Linked DNA regions of Metabacillus sp. KUDC1714. The protein of the gene in region 1 binds, or shares a complex with, the protein of each later gene. Links are inferred from orthologs where the notes say so. Each region holds a gene or a part of one and is shown in the gene's direction. Other genes may lie near its edges.

Region 1 (4,729 bases):
AACCTTTTTAGGGGAGGCAATTATGGCTCTGCATTATCATTGTAGACACTGTGGTGTGAATGTAGGAAGCATTGATAATATCTCTGTTTCAAGCGAACAGCTAGGGTTTGATCATTTAACAAATGATGAACGTCAAGAGATGATCACTTACCAGCAAAATGGTGATATTCACATAAAAACAATTTGTGAGGATTGTCAGGATGCTCTAAATAGAAATCCAGATTTACACCAATATGAGAGTTTTATTCAGTAAGAGCTTTGGGTGCAACCCCAAAGCATTTTTCTGTTTTGACTTTTCATGATGGGTAAGTACGTGTAAACATAAGTATCAGTACGAATTTTAAAACCAATAACCTGATAATAGATGAATCTATGAATTTATTTTGAGAGGAGGGGCTTTAGCTTGAATAGTTTGCAACAATACTTTTATGATACAGACGATTTTAAAACAATCGTTTCAGGAATCGAAGAAGGATTAAAGGAACAACTTGTAGCTGGTTTGTCTGGTTCAGCGAGAACAGTTTTTACTGCAGCTCTTTATAATGATTTAAAGAAATCAGTGTTAATTGTCACACATAACCTTTACCAAGCTCAAAAAATATATGAGGATTTAGTCCACTTAATAGTGGAAGATGTTTATCTATATCCTGTGAATGATTTAATTGCATCTGAAATTGCCATTGCTAGTCCAGAGCTAAAGGCTCAAAGAATTGAGGTTCTTAATAGACTTGCTGAAGGGAAGCGTTCAATCATTGTCGCACCAGTGGCAGGGGTTAGACGCTTGCTTCCACCTACAGAGATTTGGAAAGATAAGCAGTTGAAATTGACACTAGGACAAGATATTGATCTAGAGGAATATATTCAACAGTTTATTTCACTTGGCTACGAAAGAACTGATATGGTTAGCTCACCGGGAGAATTTAGTGTTCGAGGTGGCATAATTGATATTTACCCTCTAACCGAAGAAAATGCACTTCGCATAGAACTGTTTGATACGGAGATTGACTCCATTCGTTCATTTAATATTGATGATCAACGTTCGATACATATGCTGAATGAGATTTCTATTGGACCTGCAATTGAAATGATTGTAAATGAAGATTCTAAAGCTAGAAGCATACAAGCAGTCGAATTCGGTTTAGCAAAAAGTCTAAAAAAAATGAAAAACGAACAGCAAAAGGAATTACTTATTGAAAATATTCAATATGATTTGGAACGCCTGCGTAATGGGCAATTTAGCCAAGATATCTTTAAATATTCCTCGCTTATCTATGATAAGCCTACTAGTTTACTAGATTATTTTTCAGATAACTCTATTGTAATCCTTGATGAAATAAGTAGAATTCATGAAACATATGACCAGTTAGACAGAGAAGAGGCTGAATGGTATACAAGTCTACTTGAAGATGGAAAGATTTTTCAAGATGTTAAAATGTCACATTCCTATGTGGATGTTGTGACAAAATCCAAGCATCCCTTAATCTATCTATCATTATTCTTAAGGCATGTCCCTTATACAAGCCCCCAAAATATCTTAAATTTATCATGTAAGCAAATGCAAAACTTTCACGGTCAGATGAATGTTTTAAAAAATGAACTTGATCGTTGGAAAAAATCAAATTATGCTGTTGTATTTTTAGGGGTTAACGAGGAACGTACTAAAAAGTTAGAACAAGTTTTAGAGGACTATGAAATAAACGCAACTATACTAGGTGATAAGGAAGCATTAGTTAGCGGGAAAGTTTGCATTATCGAAGGAGACCTTCAGACTGGTTTCGAGCTACCTATGCAAAAGCTTGCTGTGATCACTGAAGAGGAGCTTTTCAAAAAAAGAGTTAAAAAACAGGTTAGAAGGCAGAAGCTTTCTAATGCTGAACGAATAAAGAGCTATTCCGAATTGGAGATTGGTGATTATGTCGTTCATGTTAATCATGGGATAGGTAAATATCTCGGTATTGAAACACTTGAGATTAATGGAATTCATAAAGATTATTTAAATATTAGATATCAAGGTAGCGATCAATTATATGTACCGGTTGAGCAAATAGACCAAGTACAAAAGTATGTAGGATCAGAAGGTAAAGAACCAAAGATTTACAAGCTTGGTGGAAGTGACTGGCGTAGAGTTAAGAAGAAAGTAGAATCATCTGTACAAGATATAGCCGATGATTTAATTAAGCTATATGCAGAGCGTGAGGCGAGTGAAGGGTATGCGTTTTCACCTGATGGGGAAATGCAGAAGGAATTTGAGTTAGCCTTTCCGTATCAAGAAACAGAGGACCAGATTCGCTCTATTCAAGAAATTAAGAAGGACATGGAGCGCCTACGTCCAATGGACCGACTTCTATGTGGTGATGTTGGTTATGGGAAAACAGAAGTTGCAATAAGAGCAGCGTTTAAAGCCATTGCTGATGGAAAGCAGGTCGCTTTGTTAGTTCCAACAACAATCCTGGCACAACAGCATTTTGAGACAGTTCGTGAGCGGTTTCAAGAGTATCCAATAAAGGTAGGTCTGCTAAGTCGCTTTAGATCTAGGAAAGAAATTAACGAAACGAAAAAAGGGCTTAGTAATGGAACAGTAGATATGGTTATCGGTACGCACAGACTATTATCAAAAGATGTTTTATATAAAGATTTAGGATTACTTATAATAGATGAAGAGCAACGTTTTGGTGTAACACACAAAGAGAAGATAAAGCAGTTAAAGTCAAATGTTGATGTACTAACATTAACCGCTACTCCAATTCCTAGAACTTTACATATGTCAATGCTAGGGGTTCGAGATTTATCTGTTATTGAAACACCGCCTGAAAATCGTTTTCCAGTGCAAACATATGTTGTTGAATACAATGGTGCTCTTGTAAGAGAATCAATTGAACGAGAAATGGCACGTGGCGGTCAAGTTTTCTTTTTATATAACAGGGTTGAGGATATTGAAAGAAAGGCAGAAGAAATTTCTATGCTTGTACCTGATGCTAGGGTTACATATGCCCATGGTAAAATGACAGAAAATGAACTAGAATCTGTTATGCTCAATTTCCTTGAAGGTGAGTTTGATGTTCTCGTCAGTACGACAATTATTGAGACTGGTGTAGATATTCCAAATGTAAATACATTAATTGTAAATGATGCCGATAAGATGGGTTTATCACAGCTTTATCAGCTCAGAGGTAGGGTTGGGCGTTCAAATCGTGTTGCTTATGCTTATTTCACACATAGAAAAGATAAGGTTCTAACAGAAGTAGCTGAAAAAAGGCTACAAGCTATTAAAGAATTTACAGAATTGGGCTCTGGATTTAAAATTGCGATGCGTGATCTATCAATTAGGGGTGCGGGTAATTTGTTAGGAGCCCAACAGCACGGGTTTATCGATTCAGTTGGATTTGACCTTTATTCACAAATGCTAAAAGAAGCAATTGAAGAAAGGCAAACAGATCCAACAAAAGAAAAAGCAATCGAGGTTGAAATTGACCTGCAGGTGGATGCTTATTTACCACAAGAGTATATTACAGATGGTCGTCAAAAAATTGATATGTATAAGCGTTTTAGAGCTATTACATCGCTTGAAGAATTAGAAGAGCTACAAGAAGAAATCATTGACAGATTCGGAGAATATCCAGTTGAGGTTTCTTACTTGTTCCAAATAGCACGAATAAAGGTATTTGCTATTCAAGAGAGAGTGGAGCTTATTAAGCAAGATAAAGATGTAATTAATATACTGATCGAAGAGGGAGCAAGTAATAAAATTGATGGTCATAGGCTTTTTGAATTAAGCAATAGATATAACCGAATCGTAGGACTAGGTATGGATGGTAGCAGACTGAAGCTAACTATTGCTACAAAAGGACTGGCTGTCCCAAAATGGTTAGATATTATTAATGAGTTACTTAATGGCTTAGCACAAGTGAAAAAAGAGGAAATGACCCTAAATTAAGGTTTAGTAGGAATAGTTTAAGGAAAGGCTTATTAGTTGCTGCTTCATTTAAAATGTTAAAAAATCACTTTCATGATGTATATTACATCTCTTGTGAAGGATACTAATTTCAACAAATGGTGATTGTTACATAAAAAGCAAGCTCCTGTCAGAAAGTTTTTTAATAAAAACATTTAATCAGAAGGTAAGAGTTGATTACAACTCAATTTGCCAATGAACAGGAAATAAAACAATCATCTTTTTTCCTATCATCCGATGAAAGTGAGGCAACATAAGATGAAAGCAACTGGTATTGTTCGTCGCATTGATGATTTAGGTCGCGTAGTTATTCCAAAGGAAATTCGGAGAACACTTCGAATTCGTGAAGGGGATCCTCTAGAGATTTTTGTGGATCGAGATGGTGAGGTAATATTAAAAAAATATTCACCTATTAGCGAACTAAGCGACTTTTCTAAGGAATACGCAGATGCCCTTTACGATAGTTTAGGTCATCCAGTTTTAATCTGTGATAGAGATACATTTATTGCTGTATCTGGTGGTTCTAAAAAGGATTACCTAAATAAGAACATAGGTGAGATTGTCGAGAAGGTAATGGAAGATAGAAGTTCTGTTTTGCAAACAGATGGTGGCGAAACTCAGATTATCGATGGAGTGAGTGAAGAGATCAAATCATATACAATTGGCCCGATTGTCGCAAACGGTGATCCAATTGGCGCTGTTATTATCTTTTCCAGAGAACAGTCGATTGGAGAAGTTGAACATAAGGCTGTCGAGACAGCTTCAGGATTTTTAGCC
Region 2 (3,383 bases), 760 kb from region 1 along the record:
TGGCCTTAAATGAAACGAAACGCCGCCGTGAAATTCAACAGGCATACAACGAAAAACATGGCATAACACCACAAACAATTCAAAAAGATATTCGTGAAGTAATTCGTGCAACAGTTGCAGCTGAAGAACTGGAAGAGTATGAAACATCGATCACGAAGAAATTGACAAAGATGACGAAAAAGGAACGAGACAAAGTCATTTCAGAAATGGAAAACGAAATGAAGGAAGCGGCAAAGGCTTTGAACTTCGAACGTGCTGCTGAATTACGTGATTTAATTTTAGAGCTTAAAGCGGAAGGATGAAACAATTATGGCAATGGAACATATCGTTGTGAAGGGAGCGCGTGCTCACAACCTAAAAAATGTAGATGTCACCATTCCGCGTGATAAGCTTGTTGTTTTAACTGGTTTATCAGGTTCAGGTAAATCTTCGTTGGCTTTTGACACCATTTATGCAGAGGGACAAAGACGTTATGTTGAATCCTTATCAGCATATGCGCGTCAATTCCTCGGACAAATGGATAAACCTGATGTAGATGCGATCGAAGGACTGTCACCTGCGATTTCAATCGATCAAAAGACAACGAGTCGAAATCCACGTTCTACAGTTGGAACGGTAACGGAAATCTATGATTATTTACGTCTATTATTTGCAAGAGTTGGTCGACCAACATGTCCAATCCATGGAATTGAAATATCTTCGCAAACGATTGAACAGATGGTTGATCGGATACTAGACTATCCTGAACGAACAAAGCTTCAAGTTCTTGCACCGATTGTTTCTGGTAGAAAAGGGACACATGCTAAGGTATTTGAAGATATTAAGAAACAAGGTTATGTCCGTGTTCGTGTTGATGGTGAAATGCAGGAGCTATCTGATGAAATTGAATTAGAGAAAAATAAAAAACATTCGATAGAAGTTGTGATTGACCGTATTGTCGTCAAAGAAGGTGTTGCCTCTCGTTTAGCAGACTCCCTTGAATCAGCATTACGACTTGGTGAAGGGAGAGTTATAATTGATGTGATGGGTGAAGAAGAGCTGCTTTTTAGTGAGCACCATGCTTGTCCACAATGTGGCTTCTCGATAGGAGAACTAGAACCAAGAATGTTTTCATTTAATAGCCCATTTGGTGCTTGTCCTGAATGTGACGGACTTGGAACAAAGCTTGAAGTTGACTTGGATCTAATTATTCCGAATAAAGATCTTTCGCTTCATCAGCATGCAATTGCACCGTGGGAGCCAACAAGCTCACAGTATTATCCACAATTGCTTGAGGCAGTATGTAATCATTATGGAATTGATTTGGAAATTCCAGTTAAAGACATTCCAAAGCACTTGCTGGATAAAATTTTGTTTGGCAGTGACGGAGAAGAAATTTATTTCCGTTATGAAAATGATTTTGGACAAATTAGAGAGAACTATATTCAATTTGAAGGTGTTGTTCGAAATGTTGAACGACGATTTAAAGAAACGAGCTCAGACTATATCCGTGAGCAAATGGAAAAGTATATGGGTCAGCAAAATTGCCCTTCTTGTAAAGGATATCGTTTAAAGAAAGAAACGCTCGCTGTTTTAATAGATGGAAATCACATTGGTGAGATTACGAAGCTGTCTGTACAGGATTCCCTTACCTTTTTCGAACATGTTTCGCTATCTGAAAAGGAAAAGACCATTGCAAACCAGATCTTAAAAGAAATTAGTGAGCGCCTAGGGTTTTTAAATAATGTTGGACTCGATTATTTAACCTTGAATCGCGCAGCTGGTACTTTATCTGGTGGAGAGGCTCAGCGGATTAGGCTTGCCACGCAAATTGGCTCACGATTAACAGGTGTTTTGTACATACTTGATGAGCCATCAATTGGCTTACATCAACGTGATAATGATCGCCTGATTGGGACGATGCAAAACATGCGTGACATTGGCAACACGCTAATTGTTGTTGAACATGATGAAGATACAATGCTTGCTGCTGATTATTTAATTGATATTGGTCCAGGAGCAGGAATTCATGGGGGCCAGATTATTTCAGCAGGGACACCGGAAGAGGTTATGAATGATGCTAACTCGTTAACCGGTCAATACTTATTAGGTAAAAAGTTTATTCCATTACCATTTGAACGTAGGAAGCATGATGGACGATATATTGAGATCAAAGGTGCCAAGGAAAACAACCTTAAAAACGTAAGTGTAAAGTTCCCTCTAGGTACATTTATTGCTGTAACAGGAGTATCAGGATCAGGAAAAAGTACATTAGTTAATGAAATTCTTCATAAATCACTTGCGCAAAAGCTTCACCATGCAAAAGCCAAGCCTGGTGAGCATAAAGAGGTAAAAGGAATTGAACACCTAGAAAAGGTAATTGATATTGATCAGTCTCCGATTGGTCGAACACCAAGATCAAATCCTGCGACATATACGGGTGTGTTTGATGATATCCGCGATGTATTTGCAACAACGAATGAAGCAAAAGTACGTGGATATAAAAAAGGCCGCTTTAGCTTTAATGTGAAGGGTGGACGATGTGAAGCTTGCCGTGGAGATGGAATCATTAAAATCGAAATGCACTTTCTTCCTGATGTGTATGTTCCTTGTGAGGTATGCCATGGCAAACGCTACAATCGTGAAACTCTTGAAGTTACCTATAAAGGGAAAAACATTTCAGACATTCTTGAAATGACAGTAGAAAATGCTGTGGAATTCTTTGAAAACATTCCGAAGATTAAACGTAAGCTTCAAACCATCTTTGATGTGGGCTTAGGCTATATCACACTAGGGCAACCTGCAACAACATTGTCCGGCGGTGAAGCACAACGAGTAAAGCTAGCTTCAGAATTACACAGACGCTCAACAGGCCGTTCCTTATACATTCTTGACGAACCTACAACAGGACTACATGTAGATGATATTGCTCGTCTCTTGAAAGTATTACAAAGACTAGTAGAAAACGGTGATACTGTATTAGTCATTGAACACAATCTAGATATTATTAAAGCGGCAGACTATCTTGTAGACCTAGGTCCGGAAGGTGGAGACAAAGGCGGACAAATCGTTGGCGTTGGAACACCAGAAGATATTATGAACAATGAGAAGTCCTACACTGGAAAATATTTAAAACCAGTAATTGAACGTGATCGTGACCGAATGAAAAAGTTAATTAAAGAGAAAGAGGAAGTTGCGCAGTAAAAAGTTGATTTCCTAAGGTATCCAGTTAGAGAGAGCATCGAAGTAACAATCGATGCTCTCTTTTTTTGAAATATATTTTAACAAACCTAAAAAATAAAATAGTGAAACCTCTCCAACTTTCATACGTATTAAAGATAAGGAGAGTGAAAAGAAATTGGATAAAACGAATAAAGCGCTAGCATCATTGAATTATTTTAGTG

Evidence for each region. The genes of interacting proteins can lie anywhere in the genome.
Region 2: the proteins of mfd (region 1) and uvrA are in contact, whole or in part, in a crystal structure (PDB 4DFC), measured with the Escherichia coli proteins. The link is inferred for Metabacillus sp. KUDC1714 from one-to-one orthologs.

What each region holds. Positions count from the first base shown.
Region 1 is NZ_CP055263.1:2,021,710-2,026,438, forward strand. What follows is about bases 32-4,134. They hold mfd (transcription-repair coupling factor), read left to right. Parts: upstream 32-403; coding sequence 404-3,934; downstream 3,935-4,134. Other genes in these bases: HUW50_RS09515 (anti-sigma-F factor Fin), read left to right, coding at 32-253. Also shown: more of HUW50_RS09515, read left to right, coding at 23-31; spoVT (stage V sporulation protein T), read left to right, coding at 4,211-4,729. UniProt on the Escherichia coli protein: Couples transcription and DNA repair by recognizing RNA polymerase (RNAP) stalled at DNA lesions. Mediates ATP-dependent release of RNAP and its truncated transcript from the DNA, and recruitment of nucleotide excision repair machinery to the damaged site.
Region 2 is NZ_CP055263.1:1,258,944-1,262,326, reverse strand. It holds uvrA (excinuclease ABC subunit UvrA), read left to right. Parts: upstream 1-309; coding sequence 310-3,183; downstream 3,184-3,383. Other genes in the region: HUW50_RS06115 (magnetosome magnetite crystal formation protein family), read left to right, coding at 3,338-3,383; uvrB (excinuclease ABC subunit UvrB), read left to right, coding at 1-302. UniProt on the Escherichia coli protein: The UvrABC repair system catalyzes the recognition and processing of DNA lesions. UvrA is an ATPase and a DNA-binding protein. A damage recognition complex composed of 2 UvrA and 2 UvrB subunits scans DNA for abnormalities.